DNA from 3 places in the Nocardioides marinquilinus genome. Region 2 is predicted to be linked to each of the others. Evidence: predicted binding sites of a transcription regulator. Region 2 holds the regulator's gene; each other region holds the start of a gene.

Region 1 (5,232 bases), 650 kb from region 2:
GCGCTGCTGCGCAACGCCGAGATCAGCCACATCATCACGCACGAGAAGAAGACGTTCGGCATCGAGGGCGACGCCACGATGGCCTACGCGCCGACCCACCAGCGCAGCCGCAAGGTGGCCGAGGCCAGCGCCAAGGGCGTGCACTACCTGATGAAGAAGAACAAGATCACCGAGCTCGACGGGTGGGGCACCCTCACCGGCGCCGACGGCGGCAAGCAGGGCGTCGACGTCAAGGACGGGGCCGGCGAGACGACGTCCCACACCTGCGACGACCTCATCATCGGCACCGGCGCCAAGGTCCGGCTGCTGCCGGGTCTCGAGCTCAGCGAGAACGTCGTCACCTACGAGGAGCAGATCCTCGACGAGCAGCTGCCGAGCTCGATCATCATCGGTGGCTCGGGCGCCATCGGCGTCGAGTTCGCCTACGTGATGAAGAACTTCGGCGTCGACGTGACGATCGTGGAGTTCCTCGACCGCATGGTGCCCACCGAGGACGCCGACGTCTCGAAGGAGCTGCTCAAGCAGTACAAGAAGCTCGGCGTGAAGGTGCTGCTCTCGACCAAGGTCGAGAAGGTGGACGACACCGGCTCCGGTGTGACGGTCACCGTCTCGCCCGCCGACGGCGGCGACTCCCAGACCCTCGAGGCCGACAAGTTCCTCGCCGCGTTCGGCTTCGCACCGCGGCTGGAGGGCTACGGCCTCGACTCGGTCGGCGTCGAGCTGACCGACCGCGGTGCCATCGCCGTCGACGGCCGCGGCCGGACGTCGGTCGAGCACGTCTACGCGATCGGCGACGTCACCGGCAAGCTGATGCTCGCCCACACCGCCGAGGCCATGGGCGTCGTCGCGGCCGAGACCATCGCCGACGCCGAGACCATGGAGATCAACTTCGACATGATCCCGCGGGCCACGTTCTGCCAGCCCCAGATCGCCTCCTTCGGCTACTCCGAGGAGCAGGCCAAGGAGAAGGGCTACGACGTCAAGGTCGCGCAGTTCCCGTTCTCGGCCAACGGCAAGGCCCGCGGCATGGCCGAGGGCGTCGGGTTCGTCAAGATCGTCGCCGACGCCGAGCACAACGAGATCGTCGGCGCCCACCTCATCGGCCCCGAGGTCACCGAGCTGCTCCCCGCCCTCACCCTCGCCCAGCAGTGGGACCTCACCGCCGACGAGGTCGCCCGCAACATCTTCGCCCACCCCACGCTCTCCGAGGCCATGAAGGAGGCCGTCGAGGGCATCGCGGGCCACATGATCAACCTCTGACGACCCCGCGGCTCGACAGCCGCCGCGAACCCAGCCCCGCACGGACCCTGAGCCCGTCGGAGGGACGTCGTGCGCGAACGTCTGCGTGGACGGCCGGTGGTTTCGACGACGCTCGCTGGGGCTCGCTGCTCAACCACCGGACTCGGCCTGGCGGTGGTCGAGGTGCGAGGCCGGCCACGGCCGAGCCTCGAGACCTCGGGACGTCAACGCGAACGCGACCCCACGGACCCTGAGCCCGTCGAAGGGACGTCGTGCGCGAACGTCTGCGTGGACGGCCGGTGGTTTCGACGACGCTCGCTGGGGCTCGCTGCTCAACCACCGGAGTCGGCCTGACGGTGGTCGAGGTGCGAGGCCGGCCACGGCCGAGCCTCGAGGACCCCGGGAGGTCACCGTGAACGCGACCCCACGGACCCTGAGCTTGTCGAAGGGCCCCAACGCACGCCGATAGCCCCGCCGAGGCGGGGTGTAGGGCGGTCAGGGTCGTCGGCGTCGGTCGACGGTGAAGGTGCGTCCGGTGGGACTGGTCCACTCGTAGAGCCCGGGTTCGAGCATGCGGTAGCGCCAGCGGCTGTGGGTCTTGGCGCGGTGGTGCCGTCGGCACAGCGGCGCGAGGTTGGCGGTGGACGTCGGTCCGCCGCACTCGTACGGGTGGATGTGGTCGAGGTCGACCCGCCGTCTGGTGCAGCGCGGGAAGACGCAGTGACGGTCGCGGAGCATGACGTGCTCGGCGACGGTGGGGCTGGGCCGGTAGGCGTCGCTCGCCGTCTCGGTGTTGAGGTCCACGACGGGTCGCACGGTGACCTTCGTCGCGGCTGCCCCGCACCACTCCTTGATCTGCTCGATGAGCACGGGGGTCTGGGTGTTATCGAGGGTCGCGACATCGCTGCCGTCGAGGTGCGCGTACAGCGTGACCCCACGTCCCGACCCGGTCTCGGTGTTGAGGTCGAGGGCGAGCTGCGCGCGGGCCATCTCTCCCAGGGCCTGGGAGCGGCGGACGTCGAGGGTCTCGGTCGAGCCGAGGTCGGCGAGCTGCTGCGCGCCGGCGCGGACGGCGGCTTCGAGGTCGATCGCGTCGGTGACGTCGAGGGTGGCGGCGATCTCGACGGTGCCGTTGATCGGGACGTCGAGCCCGTTGAGTCGGATGTCGACGCCGCGACGTTCGGCTGCGTCCTGACGTCGTCGTTCGGCCTCGGCGGGGTCGAACCGGGCGATGGCGGCGGCGGTGGTCCGTTCGATCTGGGCCAGCGAGAGGTCGTGGGCGAACGGCGCCAGGGCCTGGTCGACGAACGCGGCGCCGACCTTGCTCAGGATCACGGTGTGCTCGGCGACCCGGAACGCCCGCCAGACCGGAACCTCGCCACCAATGACCCGAGCGAACAAGCGCGGGAGTCGGTGCCGCAGCTCGAGGGCGTGGCCGAGGTAGCGCAGTCCGGAGTCGGTGGAGACGCCCATGACGGCTGCGAGGTCGAGCGCGGCCCATTCGTGGACGACCGGTGCGCCGGGGCCGGCTACCTCGAGCCCCGGCTCGGCCAGGGCGTCGGTGATGTAGTCGGCGTCCTGCAACTCGTTCTCGGCCGCCCAGGCGAGCACGGCGCGGAGCTTGGCGACGTCCACCCGGGCTTGTTCGGCCACCACGGACTCGACCGCGTCGAGCAGCGGGTCGCTGCTGAGGCGGGGTGTCTGGGTGGTGGTCGGCATAGGCCGATTCTATCGCTGACCACTGACAACCGCTGAGGTGTTCGATGGCCTGTGGAGATCGCTGGGGTGCCCTTCGACAGGCTCAGGGTCCGTGGGGTCTGGCTGGGCTGTGAAGGCCGGTGGTTTCGACGACGCTCGCTGGGGCTCGCTGCTCAACCACCGGAGTCGGCCTGGCGGTGGTCGAGGTGCGAGGCCGGCCACGGCCGAGCCTCGAGACCTCGCACGGTCAACGCGAACGTCCCCGTACGGACCCTGAGCTTGCCGAAGGGACGTCGCGCCCGAACGTCTGCGTGGTGGGCCGGTGGTTTCGACGACGCTCGCCGAGGGCTCGCTGCTCAACCACCGGCAGACCGGGCCCGCGACGGGCTCAGGGTCCGTGGGGTCGGGTTGGGCTGGGTGGGCCGGTGGTTTCGACGACGCGCGCTGCTCAACCACCGGTGTGACCCTTCGACAAGCTCAGGGTCCGTGTGGTCGGGGTGGGATCGGTGGGCCGGCGGTCTCGAGGCTCGTCGCCGGGGCTCCTCGCACCTCGACCATCGTGGGGGGCGGACCTGCACGGTGGTCGAGGTGCGAGGCCGGCCACGGCCGAGCCTCGAGACCGCGCGAGGTGGAGGCGAACGTTCGCATCGACGGCCGGAGGTCCCGACCTCGCCGCTCGACCACCGGCAGCCGGTGCGCTAGCGGCCGGGGCGGTGCTGGGGCCAGCGGGCGGGGTCGTCCTCGAGCTCGGCGCGGTCCCAGTGGGCGAGGTCGGCGGCGGCGCCGTAGGTGGCGTGCAGGAACCGCGAGACGACGGCGTCCGGGTCGGCGGCGTCGGCGGCGGCCTCGTAGGGGAGCAGGTACTGCCGCAGCTGGTCGCTGTAGAACGCGCCGTCGGGCAGGTCGGCGGCCTGGGCGAACCCGTCGGGCTCGGGGTAGGCGTAGGAGTAGAACGCGCCCTCCTCGCCGCCACCGGGCCAGAACCCGCAGCTGCTGAGCTCGCGCGAGTAGCCCTCGACCATCACCCAGTCGCCGCAGTTCGGGGCGCCGCCGGGGTGCTCGGGCGCGCGGCGTCCGGAGAACCGCGTGCAGGCCAGGTCGAGCGCACCCCAGAAGAAGTGCACCGGGCTGACCTTGCCGACGAAGTGCGAGCGGAACTCACCGATCACTCGGTCGGCCCGCACCAGCTGCTGCCAGAACAGGTGCGCCGCCTCGGGGTCGTAGGTGGTGTGGACGTCGTCCTGGTCGAACGGGATCGCCGGGTCGACCTCGTTGGGGCGCGGGTCGATGCGGGTCTCGACGCCGACGTCGGCCAGCGCCGCCATCGTCTCGGCGTAGAAGTCCGCCACCGGCCGGGACGACAGCGCCACCTCGCGCCGCTCGCCGGCGCTGGTGCGCAGGGCGAGCCGGTGGTCGACGAGGTCGAGCTCGAGGTCGAGCACCCCGGAGCCGTGCGGCACCGGGCCGGTCGTGAGGCCGCGCGGGCTCACGTAGAGCGTCACCTGCCACCAGTGGTTGGTCAGCGGGGCGTGCGCCATCCGCACCTTGCCGACCACCTGGGTCCACATGTGCAGGGTGTCGCGGGTCTCGGTCCAGGAGTCGACGCGCAGCCGCGGCCACGCCGACGCCGCCCCCGACGCGGACGCCATCACTGCCCGCCCCGGGCCGGCGCGTTGTAGAGCACGTCGACGTACTCGCGGTGCCGCTTGAGCCAGCCGATGATGAACGGGCACGTCACCAGAGCCTTGAGCTCTCGCGCTCGGACGTCGTCCAGCGCGGCGCGGGCGAGGACGCTGCCGATGCCGCGGCCCTCGAAGGCGGGGTCGACCTCGGTGTGGCTGAGCACCACGACCTGGCCGGCGTCCTGGTAGTCGATGAAGCCAGCGACGGCGCCGGCGCCGTCCCGGGCCTCGTAGCGGTGCTGGTCGCGGTCGGGGGTCACGGAGACGTCGGCGGCGGGGTCGGTCACGGGGGGCCCTTCGATGGGGGGACGGGTCGCCCCGATCGTGTCAGTGATGACTTGAGCATTCAAGTGATCCGGCGCGCGGGCGGCTGAGTAGGGTGCGCGCGTGCCGGACGAGCCCTGGCTGAGCGCCGAGGAGATGGCGACCTGGCGTGCCCTCGACAGCCTGCTGAACCGGCTGCCCGCCGCCCTGGAACGGCAGCTCGAGCGCGACGCCGACCTCAGCCTGATGGAGTACTACGTGCTCGCCGGGCTGTCGGACCAGCCCGGCCACGCCGTGCGCATCAGCCGTCTCGCCGAGCTCGCCCACTGCGAGCTGTCGCGGCTCTCGC
Region 2 (5,232 bases):
GGTGCGGCGCGGAGAGCCGGTGATGTCCTTGAGGTTGTTCGAGGTGACCGAGCTGCACACGAACTCGACCGCGCCGGCGCCCCGCAGCGGGTAGGCGCCGACGTCGAAGGGCACCTCGGCCGCCCACGCGGAGTGGATGTCGCCGGTGACGAACAACGCGTTCTGCACCTGGTGGTCGGCGATGAAGCGCAGCACCCGGCGCCGGTCGGCGGTGTAGCCGTCCCATTGGTCGACGTTGTAGGGGAAGCCGTCGTCGGGCACCACGCCGGTGGCGGCGTTGACGGCGTCGGTGATCTCGCGCGGCAGCTGGCCGAAGGTCACCGGCGTGACCATCACCGGGTTGCCGACCACCTTCCACAGCGAGCCGCGCCGGGCCAGCGAGCGCTGTAGCCAGCGTCGTTGCGCGGTGCCGGTGATGGTGCGGTCGGGGTCGCTGACCTCGGCCTCGGCGGCCGGCACCGGCGTCGGCGCGGCGGTCTCGACCTGCTCGGAGCGGTAGGTGCGCAGGTCGAGCATGCTGATCTCGGCCAGGCGGCCGAACCGCAGCCGCCGGTAGAGCCGGGTGCCGTCGCCGAGTCGCGCGGTGGAGTCGAGGCGTACCGGCATCCACTCGTCGTAGGCGCGGTGGGCGTGGGCGCGGCGCCTGCGGTAGCCGCCCTCGCCGGGCTGGTGGTTCTCCGCGCCGCCGGCCCACTGGTCGTTGGCGACCTCGTGGTCGTCCCAGGTGACGATCCAGGGGTGGCGGGCGTGGGCGTCCTGCAGGTCGGGGTCGGTCTTGTACTGCGCGTGCCGGCGCCGGTAGTCGGCCAGGCTCACGATCTCGTGCGCGGGGTCGTGGCGGCGGACGTCGACCTCGTCGGGCCCCTCGCCGTAGCCGCCCGGGCCGTACTCGTAGAGGTAGTCGCCGAGGTGCAGCACGGCGTCCAGGTCGTCACGGCGGGCCAGGCCGCGGTAGGCGGCGAAGAACCCGGCCTGCCAGTTGCTGCACGAGACGACGCCGAAGCGCACGCGGCGCGGCGTCGCGGTGGCACCGGGCGCGGTGCGGGTGCGGCCGACGCGGCTGTGGTGGCCGCGCAGCGTGAAGCGGTAGTGGTACGACGTCGCCGGACGCAGCCCGCGGGCGTCGACCTTGACGGTGTGGTCGCGGTCGGGACCGGTCGTGACGGTGCCGCGGCGCACGACACGTCGGAACCGGGCGTCGCGGGCGACCTCCCACGTCACCTCGACCACCGGCCCGCGGCCCGAGCCGGGCCGGCTGGCCTCGGTGGGGGTGACGCGCGTCCAGAGCACCACGCGGGTGGGCATCGGGTCGCCGGAGGCGACGCCGTGGCGGAACAGGCGGCGTCCCTCGGGGGACGGCTCGAGGGCGGCGGCGTCGAGCGGCTCGACGGCGCCGCTGGCGGCGACGGTGCCGACGGTGCCGACGGTGCCTGCGGCGCCACCGGCGATCACCGCCCGGCGGCGCAGGCGGGGGAGCGGTGGGAGGTGGCTCACGTCCGCATTCAACGACCGGAGCACGCCCGGGTCATGCGAACGCCCCGAGCCGTCGTCCGGTGTTCACCTGGACGTCGGCGCGGGGCGTCGGCCGTGCTGGTCGCACGTTCGAGCGGTTCAGACCTTGCGCAGCACCGCGGTGACGATGCCGAGGATGGTGGCGTCGGTGCCGTCGATCGGGTCGAAGGCGGCGTTGTGCGGCATGAGCCAGACGTGCCCGTCCTTGCGCTGCAGCGTCTTGACGGTGGCCTCGCCGTCGATCAGCGCCGCGACGATCTCGCCGTCGCGGGCGGTCTGCTCCTTGCGGATGACGACGTAGTCGCCGTGGCAGATCGCGGCGTCGACCATCGACTCGCCGGAGACCTCGAGCAGGAACAGCTCGCCCTCGCCGACCAGCTGCTTGGGCAGCGGGAAGACGTCGTCGTAGCGCTCCTCGGCCAGGATCGGCCCGCCGGCGGCGATGCGGCCGAGCAGCGGCACGTTCGTGGGGGCCGGGACGGCATCGCCGATGCCGGTCTCGTCGATGCCGGTCTCGTCGGCGTGGCCGAGGGTGCGGCGTGCGGCCATCACCTCGGGCAGGAACACCTCGAGGGCGCGGGGGCGGTTGTGGTCGCGCTTGAGGAAGCCCTTGGACTCCAGCACCCGCAGCTGGTGCGCGACGCTGGAGGTGCTGGTGAGGCCGACGGCCTCGCCGATCTCGCGCATGCTCGGCGGGTAGCCGCGCTGCTCGATGCTGTCCTTGATGGTGCCCAGCACCCGCTGCTGGCGCGGCGTGAGGCCGGTGGCGTCGGCCGGGCCGTCGGGCAGCTCGGCGACCTGCCGGCGACGGGAGGGGGCGGACCGGTCGGGCTGGCCGGAGGAGGTGGACGGGGACTTCGGCATGCGGTCAGGTTCTCACCGAAGCGCCCCGAGTTCAAACACGTGTTCGAACGGCGTGTCGCGCCGTCGTGGCCCGCGGGACCGGACGACGAGGGGTTGCGACGTTCGAACACCTGATCTAGTCTCGCTCATGTGTTCGATCGAACGTGTGAGCGAAGCCGCCGCCTCCCGCTGTCCGCGGGCGTTGTCGGTGGCCACCGCTAGACATCGCATCGACGCCCTTCCCCTTCCCCAGGAGTCCCGATGAGCACCACCTACGCCACCCGCCCGGTCGCCACCGCCCGCCCCGTGCCGGCCAGCCGCTCCACCCGGCCCACCCGGCCCACCCGGCCGGCTCCGGTCTACCGCCTCACGCGGCGCGGCCGGCTCGCCGTGGTGGCCGCGACCCTGCTGGCGCTGGCCGCCATCGGCCTGGTCTTCGCCGCGGGCTCGGTCGCCACCGAGCAGCCCGAGGCCACCGAGACGGTCGTGGTCGCGCCGGGCGAGACCCTGTGGGGCCTCGCCTCCGAGCTGGTCGCCGACGGTGCGGTCGAGGGCGACGTCCGCGACACCATGCAGCACCTCGTCGAGCTCAACGACCTCGACTCGGTGAGCCTCGCCGCCGGCCAGCGGCTGCAGGTGCCGGCCTCCTGAGCCGTCCCGGCCGGCGATTCCCTGCCGGCCGGGCCACACACGCCGTCGTCCCCGCCTCGACCCCGGGGACGACGGGCACGGGGAAGTCGGGGCGGCGCCGCGGGAAGACGGCGCCGCCCCGCATTCGTCCCCGGGTCGTCCCCGGCCCGGCTCACTCCAGGAACGAGGCGAGGTCGCCGAGCTCGGCCCCGCTGGCCTGCATGGCCACGGCGAACATCGCCACCAGCACCGCACCCGCGCCGAGCACCACGGCCACCATCACCGCGTAGTCGCGCAACGGCGTCCGGCCGGTCTGCAGCGTCACGTGGTTGGTGTGGCGGCGCCGGGCCACGCGCGCGGCGCCGCGGTTGCTGCCGGCCCGCGCGGACGCCGTCCACCCGCAGGCGCAGGCCACGTGGCGCTGCACCCGCTTGCCCCGCTGGTGGGGTGCGCTGATCGAGCGGGGATGGCGATAGCGCGCCGCCGCCCGCGGCCGCAGGAACCCGATGGGGGCCTGGCGGGGGTGGGCGTCGAGCAGGTGGTCGACGCGCACCCGGGCCGCCGCGGCCAGCGCCGGCGCCTCACCGGTGGCCGAGGACTCCCCGCGCCAGCCGCACGTGCAGGTGCAGGTGGTGCGGTAGGTCTCGCCGTCGACGGAGGCCTCCGTCACCGCGACCTGGTGCTTCCTGCCCACGACGTGCTCCCGGGGTCTGCCGGCGGGCGGTCGGCGCCGGTCGATCCCCGCAGGCTAGGTCAGTGCGGGCCGTCGTGGGGCCGATCGCGCAGAGAATCCCCCGCGGGGGTCAGCGGGCGGCGCGCCGGCCGCCGGGCGCGGACGGCGTCGACGACGCCGCGTCGTCCCGCTCGGGCGGTCGGGTCAGGCCGATCGCGCGGGCGATCCGGGCGAGCAGCAGCAGGGCCAGGAACAGGCACGCGACCGCCCCGAGCGAGGCCAGGCCGAGGAACCACCAGGCGTCGTCGTCACCGCCGCGGGCGGTGGCGCCGAAGTCGATGGCGGCGAGGACCAGGTAGCCCCACGCCACCACCGCCGCGGTGACGCCGAGGGCGAGCACGAGCAGGCCGGGGCGCAACCGCCGCTTCGGGCGCGCACCCGCCCGCTTGCCTCCCGCCACAGGGCACATTGTGCGGGATCGGGCCGAACGGCGTGCCGCCGACGGCCCAGCTCTACAACGAGATGACGACGCCCGCGATGGCGGCGTTGGCGAGGTTCGCCAGGCTGCCGGCCAGCAGGGCCCGCAGGCCGAGCCGTGCGACCTCGGCGCGCCGGTCGGGCGCGAGCGAGCCGATGGTGCCGATCTGGATGGCGATCGAGGAGAAGTTGGCGAACCCGGCGAGCGCGAAGGTGACCACGGCGACGGTGACGGGGGAGAGGTCGCCGACCGAGGGTCCGAAGTCGGCGTAGGCCACGAACTCGTTGAGCACCGTCTTCTGGCCGATCCACGACCCGGCCTGCGAGGCCTCCGACCACGGGACGCCGAGCAGCCAGGCCAGCGGCGAGACCGCCCAGCCGAGGATGCGCTCGAAGGTGAGGTCGTCGACGCCGAACCAGCCGCCCACCGCGCCGAGGATGCCGTTGGCCAGCGCGACCACCGCCACGAACGCGATGAGCAGGGCCAGCACGGTGACCGCGATCCTCCCGCCGGCCATGGCGCCGCGGCCGAGCGCGTCGATGAGGTTGGCCGACTCCTCGTCGCGCACGTCGCGGACGTCGGGCTCCTCCTCCGGCTCATCCTCCGGTTGGGCGGCGCGGTCGGCCGGGGGTGCGTCGTCCGGGCGCCGGTCGAGGGGCAGCTCGGGGGCGTCGTCCGGCCACATCAGCTTGGCGATCAGCAGCGAGGCCGGGGCGTTCATGACCGTCGCGGCGAGCAGGTACTCCAGCGGCGCGCCGAGCAGCGAGTAGCCGACCAGCGTGGAGCCGGCCGCGGCGGCGAAGCCGGCCGACATGATCGTGAACAGCTGGCCTTGCCGCAGCCGGTGCAGGTAGCCCTGCACCATCAGCGGCGCCTCGCTCTGGCCGAGGAAGATCACCGTGGAGGCGTAGAGCGACTCGACCTTGCCGACGCCGAGCAGCTTCGAGAGCGCGCCGCCGACGATGAACGTGGCCCACTGGATGACGCGCAGGTAGTAGAGCAGGCCCACCAGGGCGCCCAGGAAGACGATGACCGGCAGCACCTGCAGCGCGAAGATCGTCTGGTTCTCACCCCCCACCTCGAGCAGCGGGCCGAA
Region 3 (5,232 bases), 180 kb from region 2:
CGGCTGGCCGACCCGCGCGCCGCCTTCGGCTACCGGCTGGTGCTGCCGGTGGCGTGGCAGTACCGGGCGCGCACGGCGGAGGGCGTCGAGCGGTTCCGCTACTCGTTCCTGGGCCTCGACCACGGCTCGGCCGGCGGGCCGTCGTTGCTCGCCGGCGAGTACACCAACGCGGCCGCGCGCACCCGCCGGCTGGCGCGACTGCCGCTCGACCCCATCACCGGCCTGCCCACCGGGGACGTCGAGCTGATCGGCTCCGGCCCGCTGCGCATGCAGGGCGTCGCCGCCGCCGGTGGCCGCGTGTTCACCTCGGTCTCCCAGGGCCGCACCACCCGCGGCTCGGTCTTCGCCGACGACGTCGAGCACCCCCACGCCACCCCCATGGGCAACGAGGACCTCGCCCACTCCCCCGCCGACGACCTCCTCTGGGGCGTCAGCGAGCACCCCACCGCCCGCTGGCTGTTCACCATGCGCCGCAGCTACTTCGACTGACGGGTACCCACCGCTGGTCGAGCAGGCCGAGCACCTGCGCGAGGCCGTCGTCGAGACCCCGGGAAGTCAACGCAATCGCGCCCGCACGGACCCTGAGCTTGTCGAACCAGGGCCGGTGGTCTCGAGGCTCGTCACCGGGGCTCCTCGCACCTCGACCATCGTCGGGCGCCTTCGCGGTGGTCGAGGTGCGAGGCCGGCCACGGCCGAGCCTCGAGACCCCCCACGGTCAACACGAACGCACCCCCACGGACCCTGAGCTTGTCGAAGGGACGTCGTGCGCGAACCTACGCGTGTATCTCCGGTGGTCGAGGTGCGAGGCCGGCCACGGCCGAGCCTCGAGACCCCCCACCGTCAACGGCAACGCACCCCCACGGACCCTGAGCTTGTCGAAGGGACGTGGTGCGCAAACGCCCACGTGGATCTCCGGTGGTCGAGGTGCGAGGCCGGCCACGGCCGAGCCTCGAGACCCCGCAGGGTCAACGCGAACGTGACGCACGGGGCATGCCGGTAGCCCCGCGGTGGGCGGGGTGTGGGGCGGTCAGGGTCGTCGGCGGCGGTCGACGAGGTGGGTGCGGCCGGTGGGGCTGATCCACTCGTACAGGCCGGGCTCGAGCATCCGGTAGCGCCAGCGGCTGTGGGTCTTCGCGCGGTGGTGCCGGCGGCAGAGCGGGGCGAGGTTGGACGTCGAGGTCGGTCCGCCGGCCTCGTGAGGGTGGATGTGGTCGAGGTCGACCCGTCGTCTGGTGCAGCGCGGGAAGACGCAGTGCCGATCGCGCAAGGTCACGTGCTCGATGACGGTCGGGCTGGGGCGGTAGGCGTCGCTGGACGTCTCGACGTTCAGGTCGACGACCGGTCGCACGGTGACCTTCGTGCCGGCGGCTGCGCACCACGCCTTGATCTGCTCGATGAGCACAGGGGTCTGTGTGTTGTCGAGGACGCCGACGTCGGTGCCGTCGAGGTGCGCGTACAGCGTGACGCCGCGTCCCGACCCGGGCTCGGTGTCGAGGTCGAGGGCCAGCTGTGCGCGGGCCATCTCGCCGAGGGCCTGGGAGCGGCGGACGTCGAGGGTCTGGGTCGAGCCGAGGTCGGCGGACTGCTGCGCACCGGCGCGGACGGCGGCCTCGAGGTCGATCGCGTCGGCGACGTCGAGGGTGGCGGCGATCTCGACGGTGCCGTTGATCGGGACGTCGAGCCCGTTCAAGCGGATGTCGACGCCCCGTCGCTCGGCGGCCTCGACCCGGCGCCGCTCGGCTTCCTCGGGGTCGAACCGGGCCATGGCACCGGCCGTGGTCCGTTCGATCTGGGCGAGGGAGAGGTCGTGGGCGAACGGCGCCAGGGCGTGGTCGACGAACGCGGCGCCGACCTTGCTGAGGATCACGGTGTGCTCGGCGACGCGGAAGGCCCGCCACACCGGAACCTCCATATCGAGGACCCGGCGGTATAGGCGGGGCAGGCGGTGGCGCAGCTCGAGGGCGTGACCGAGGTAGCGGAGTCCGGAGTCGGTGGAGACGCCCATGACCGCGGCCAGGTCGAGGGCCGCCCATTCGCCGACCACCGGCGCACCCGGGCCGGCGACCTCGAGGCCGGGCTCGGCCAGGGTGTTAGTGATGTAGTCGGCGTCGGTGGTGGTGTGGTCGGCCGCCCAGGCCAGCACGGCGCGGAGCTTGGCGACGTCCACCCGGGCCTGCTCGGCCACCACGGACTCGACCGCGTCGAGCAGCGGGTCGCTGCTCACGCGGGGTGTCTGGGTGGTGGTCGGCATAGGCCGATCCTACCGTCGACCACTGACAACCGCTAATGTGTTCGATGACCTGTGGAGAACGTCGAAGTGCCCCTCGACAGGCTCAGGGTCCGTGGGGTCGGGCTGGGCTTCGACGGGCCGGCGGTCTCGAGGCTCGTCGCCAGGGCTCCTCGCACCTCGACCATCGTGAAGGCCTGCGCAATTCTCGCGCGAACGCGCGCCGACGGACCCTGAGCTCGTCGGAGGGACGTCGTGCGCGGACGTCTGCGTGGAGGGCCGGTGGTTTCGACGACGCTCGCGCAGACGCTCGCTGCTCAACCACCGGTGTGGGCCCTTCGACAGGCTCAGGGTCCGTGGCGTCGGGCTGGCCTCAACGGGCCGGTGGTTTCGACGACGCTCGCTGGGGCCTGCTGCTCAACCACCGGCGGGGGCCCTTCGACAGGCTCAGGGTCCGTGTGGGTGGGCCGGCGTCGAACGGCCGGTCAGCGCGGGAGGCGGGCGAGCTGGCGGGACTGGGCGACGAGGCGGCCGGCGGCGTCCCAGACCTCGCAGTCCTCCTCGAACAGCCCGCCGGCCATGTTGCGGGTGCGGTGGGTGACGAGCAGCCAGCCGGGGGCGGGGCGGGCGCGCACGTGGGCGGTTAGCTCGAGCGTGGGGGCCCAGCCCATCGCGCCGAAGGTGAAGGTCACCGGCGGCAGGGCGTCGACGGCGAGCAGGAGCGCGAGCGGGTCGGGCTCGCGCTCGTCCTCGAGCCGGAACCACGCGGTCAGCACGCCGGAGTCGTCGGGCCGCCCGCGGGCCCAGCCCAGCGCGGCCGGGTCGAAGCGCAGGTCGAAGCGCCGCAGCAGCGGCGAGGCGTCCAGGAACTCCTCGGGCGTGGCGTCGCGGTGCGAGACGCACTCCTCGGGCGGCGGCAGGTCGGGGCGCACCGCCGTCGTGCGGACGTCGTCCGCCTGCCTGCCGAGGTCGCCGAACGTGGCGAGCACGCTGAGCCGGGCGACGCCGTCCTGGCTCACGTCGGCGGCGGCGGTGGCGGTGCTGCCGCCCTCGCGCAGCACCCGCACGTCGACGTCGGCGGGGCCGGGCCGGCTGGCGGAGAGGTAGTAGGCGCTGAGGGCGACGGGGTCGGGCCGGTCGGCGAGCTCGGCGCCGAGCGCCTGTGCGGCGACGGCGAGCAGGTAGCCGCCGTTGACGCCGCCGCCGACGACCCAGCCGGCGTCGAGCCCGGCCCGGTAGGCGCCGTCCTGGCCGGTCACGGCGGTGGCGCGGTCGAGCACGGAGGTCACGCCACGCAGGCTAGGCCACGGCGATTCGGGTCCGCGGCGGCGTCCGGTCGGCCACACTGGGGCGCCCCCACTCCCCCGAAGAGACGTCGATGCCCGAGGCCACCAGCCGCACCCCGACCTGGGTGCTGGCCGCGCTGACCGCGCTCGCGGTCGTCACCTGCGCGACCACCGACGCCCTGCCCGACGCGGTGACCAACGTGCTGATCATCGTGGTCAACGCCGGCGCGGCGTCGTGGGCGTGGCTCGGCTCGCGCCGCCACGGCGGGCTGCGCCGCCTCGTCTCCACCACGCTCGCGATCGCGCTCGCCGCCAACGCGCTGGGCGACCTCGTCTACTTCGTCGACGCGGTGAGGCGCGACGTCCCCGACGCGTCACCGGCCGACGTCCCCTACCTGCTCGCCGTCGCGCTGCTCGGCCTCGGGCTGTTCTTCGGCTCGGCCAACGCCAGCGGCCGCCTCATCGACCTCGACTCGGTGGTCGACGCGCTCACCGTCGCGGTGATGTCGGTGCTGGTCGTCTGGGAGGTGCAGCTGCGCCTCGGCGGCACGGCGGGCCCGACCGACCTCGGCACGCTCGTGCTCTCCGCCTACCCCGTGCTGGACGCCGTCGCGCTCGGCCTGCTCGTGCGGGTCGGGCTCAGCCCGCGGCGGCGCAGCGAGATCGGCGGCGCCTGGCTGATCGCCGGCCTCGCCTGCTGGATGGGCGCCGACCTCGCCTCGCTGCTCGACCTGGTGTCCGACCTCGACGACCGCTGGACCAACCTCGGCTGGACCCTCGGCGGCGCCCTCATCGCGCGCGCCAACTGGTCGACCGTCCGCGCCGTCGCCCCCGTCACCGGGGCGGCGCGCTCGGCCACCGGGCAGGTGCTGGTGGCGATCATCCCGCTGGCCACGCCGACCGTGCTGCTCCTGCTGCCGACCGGCGACGAGCCGGTGGCACGGCGGGTGATCCTCGCCGGCACCGTCGCACTGGTCGCGCTCGCGGTCACGCGCACCGTGCGGGTGCTGCACGCGATGGACCGGGCCCGCGCCGACGTCGAGGCCGCCCGCGACGACGCGGTGGCGGCGTCCCAGGCGAAGTCGGAGTTCCTGGCCACGATGAGCCACGAGATCCGCACACCGATGAACGGCGTCCTCGGCCTCAACGCGTTGCTGCTCACCAGCGACCTCGACGACCGTCAGCGCCGGTGGGCCGAGGGCGTCGACGGCGCCGGCAAGGCCCTGCTGTCGATCCTCAACGACGTCCTCGACTTCGCCAAGATCGAGGCCGGCCGCATCGAGGTCGAGACGGTCGAGCTGGACGTCGCCCGCGTGCTGCGCGACGTCGCCGACATCGTGGTCGACCCCGAGCGCGCCGGCGAGGTGCGGGTGCGCGTCGACGCCGACGCCCCGCCGGGGCTGCGCGGCGACCCGTGGCGGCTGCGCCAGGTGCTGCTCAACCTGGCCGCGAACGCGGTGAAGTTCACGCCGCGCGGCGAGGTCGGCATCTCCGCCCGGACCGAGGGGTCCGACCTCGACCCGCCGGACGTCGTCCGGGTGCGCTTCGAGGTCACCGACACCGGCATCGGCATCGAGCCCGACGACCTGCGCCGCATCTTCGAGCCCTTCGCGCAGGCCGACGCCTCGACGACGCGCGAGTTCGGCGGCACCGGCCTGGGCCTGTCGATCAGCCAGCGGCTGGTGACGGCGATGGGCGGAGAGCTGCGGGCCGAGAGCA

The links. The regulator LexA, encoded in region 2, represses DNA repair genes until DNA is damaged. The targets are predictions, from matches to a motif close to TCGAACANNTGTTCGA.
Region 1: ABEA04_RS10945 (HNH endonuclease signature motif containing protein) is a predicted target of LexA. The motif match lies at 2,988-3,003, and genes of this name have one in related genera.
Region 3: ABEA04_RS07130 (HNH endonuclease signature motif containing protein) is a predicted target of LexA. The motif match lies at 2,281-2,296, and genes of this name have one in related genera.

Annotation. Positions count from the first base shown of each region.
Region 1 covers NZ_BAABKG010000002.1:1,044,222-1,049,453, forward strand. Annotated here, with positions in the region: gene lpdA (dihydrolipoyl dehydrogenase) at 1-1,260, shown strand, start outside; gene ABEA04_RS10945 (HNH endonuclease signature motif containing protein) at 1,735-2,958, opposite strand; gene ABEA04_RS10950 (DUF5996 family protein) at 3,636-4,586, opposite strand; gene ABEA04_RS10955 (GNAT family N-acetyltransferase) at 4,586-4,906, opposite strand; gene ABEA04_RS10960 (MarR family winged helix-turn-helix transcriptional regulator) at 5,007-5,232, shown strand, end outside.
Region 2 covers NZ_BAABKG010000002.1:397,871-403,102, forward strand. Annotated here, with positions in the region: gene ABEA04_RS07905 (alkaline phosphatase D family protein) at 1-1,494, opposite strand, end outside; gene lexA (transcriptional repressor LexA) at 1,612-2,376, opposite strand; gene ABEA04_RS07915 (LysM peptidoglycan-binding domain-containing protein) at 2,617-3,006, shown strand; gene ABEA04_RS07920 (hypothetical protein) at 3,158-3,655, opposite strand; gene ABEA04_RS07925 (hypothetical protein) at 3,789-4,118, opposite strand; gene ABEA04_RS07930 (NupC/NupG family nucleoside CNT transporter) at 4,171-5,232, opposite strand, start outside.
Region 3 covers NZ_BAABKG010000002.1:219,261-224,492, reverse strand. Annotated here, with positions in the region: gene ABEA04_RS07135 (hypothetical protein) at 1-489, shown strand, start outside; gene ABEA04_RS07130 (HNH endonuclease signature motif containing protein) at 1,028-2,251, opposite strand; gene ABEA04_RS07125 (acyl-CoA thioesterase) at 2,713-3,516, opposite strand; gene ABEA04_RS07120 (ATP-binding protein) at 3,606-5,232, shown strand, end outside.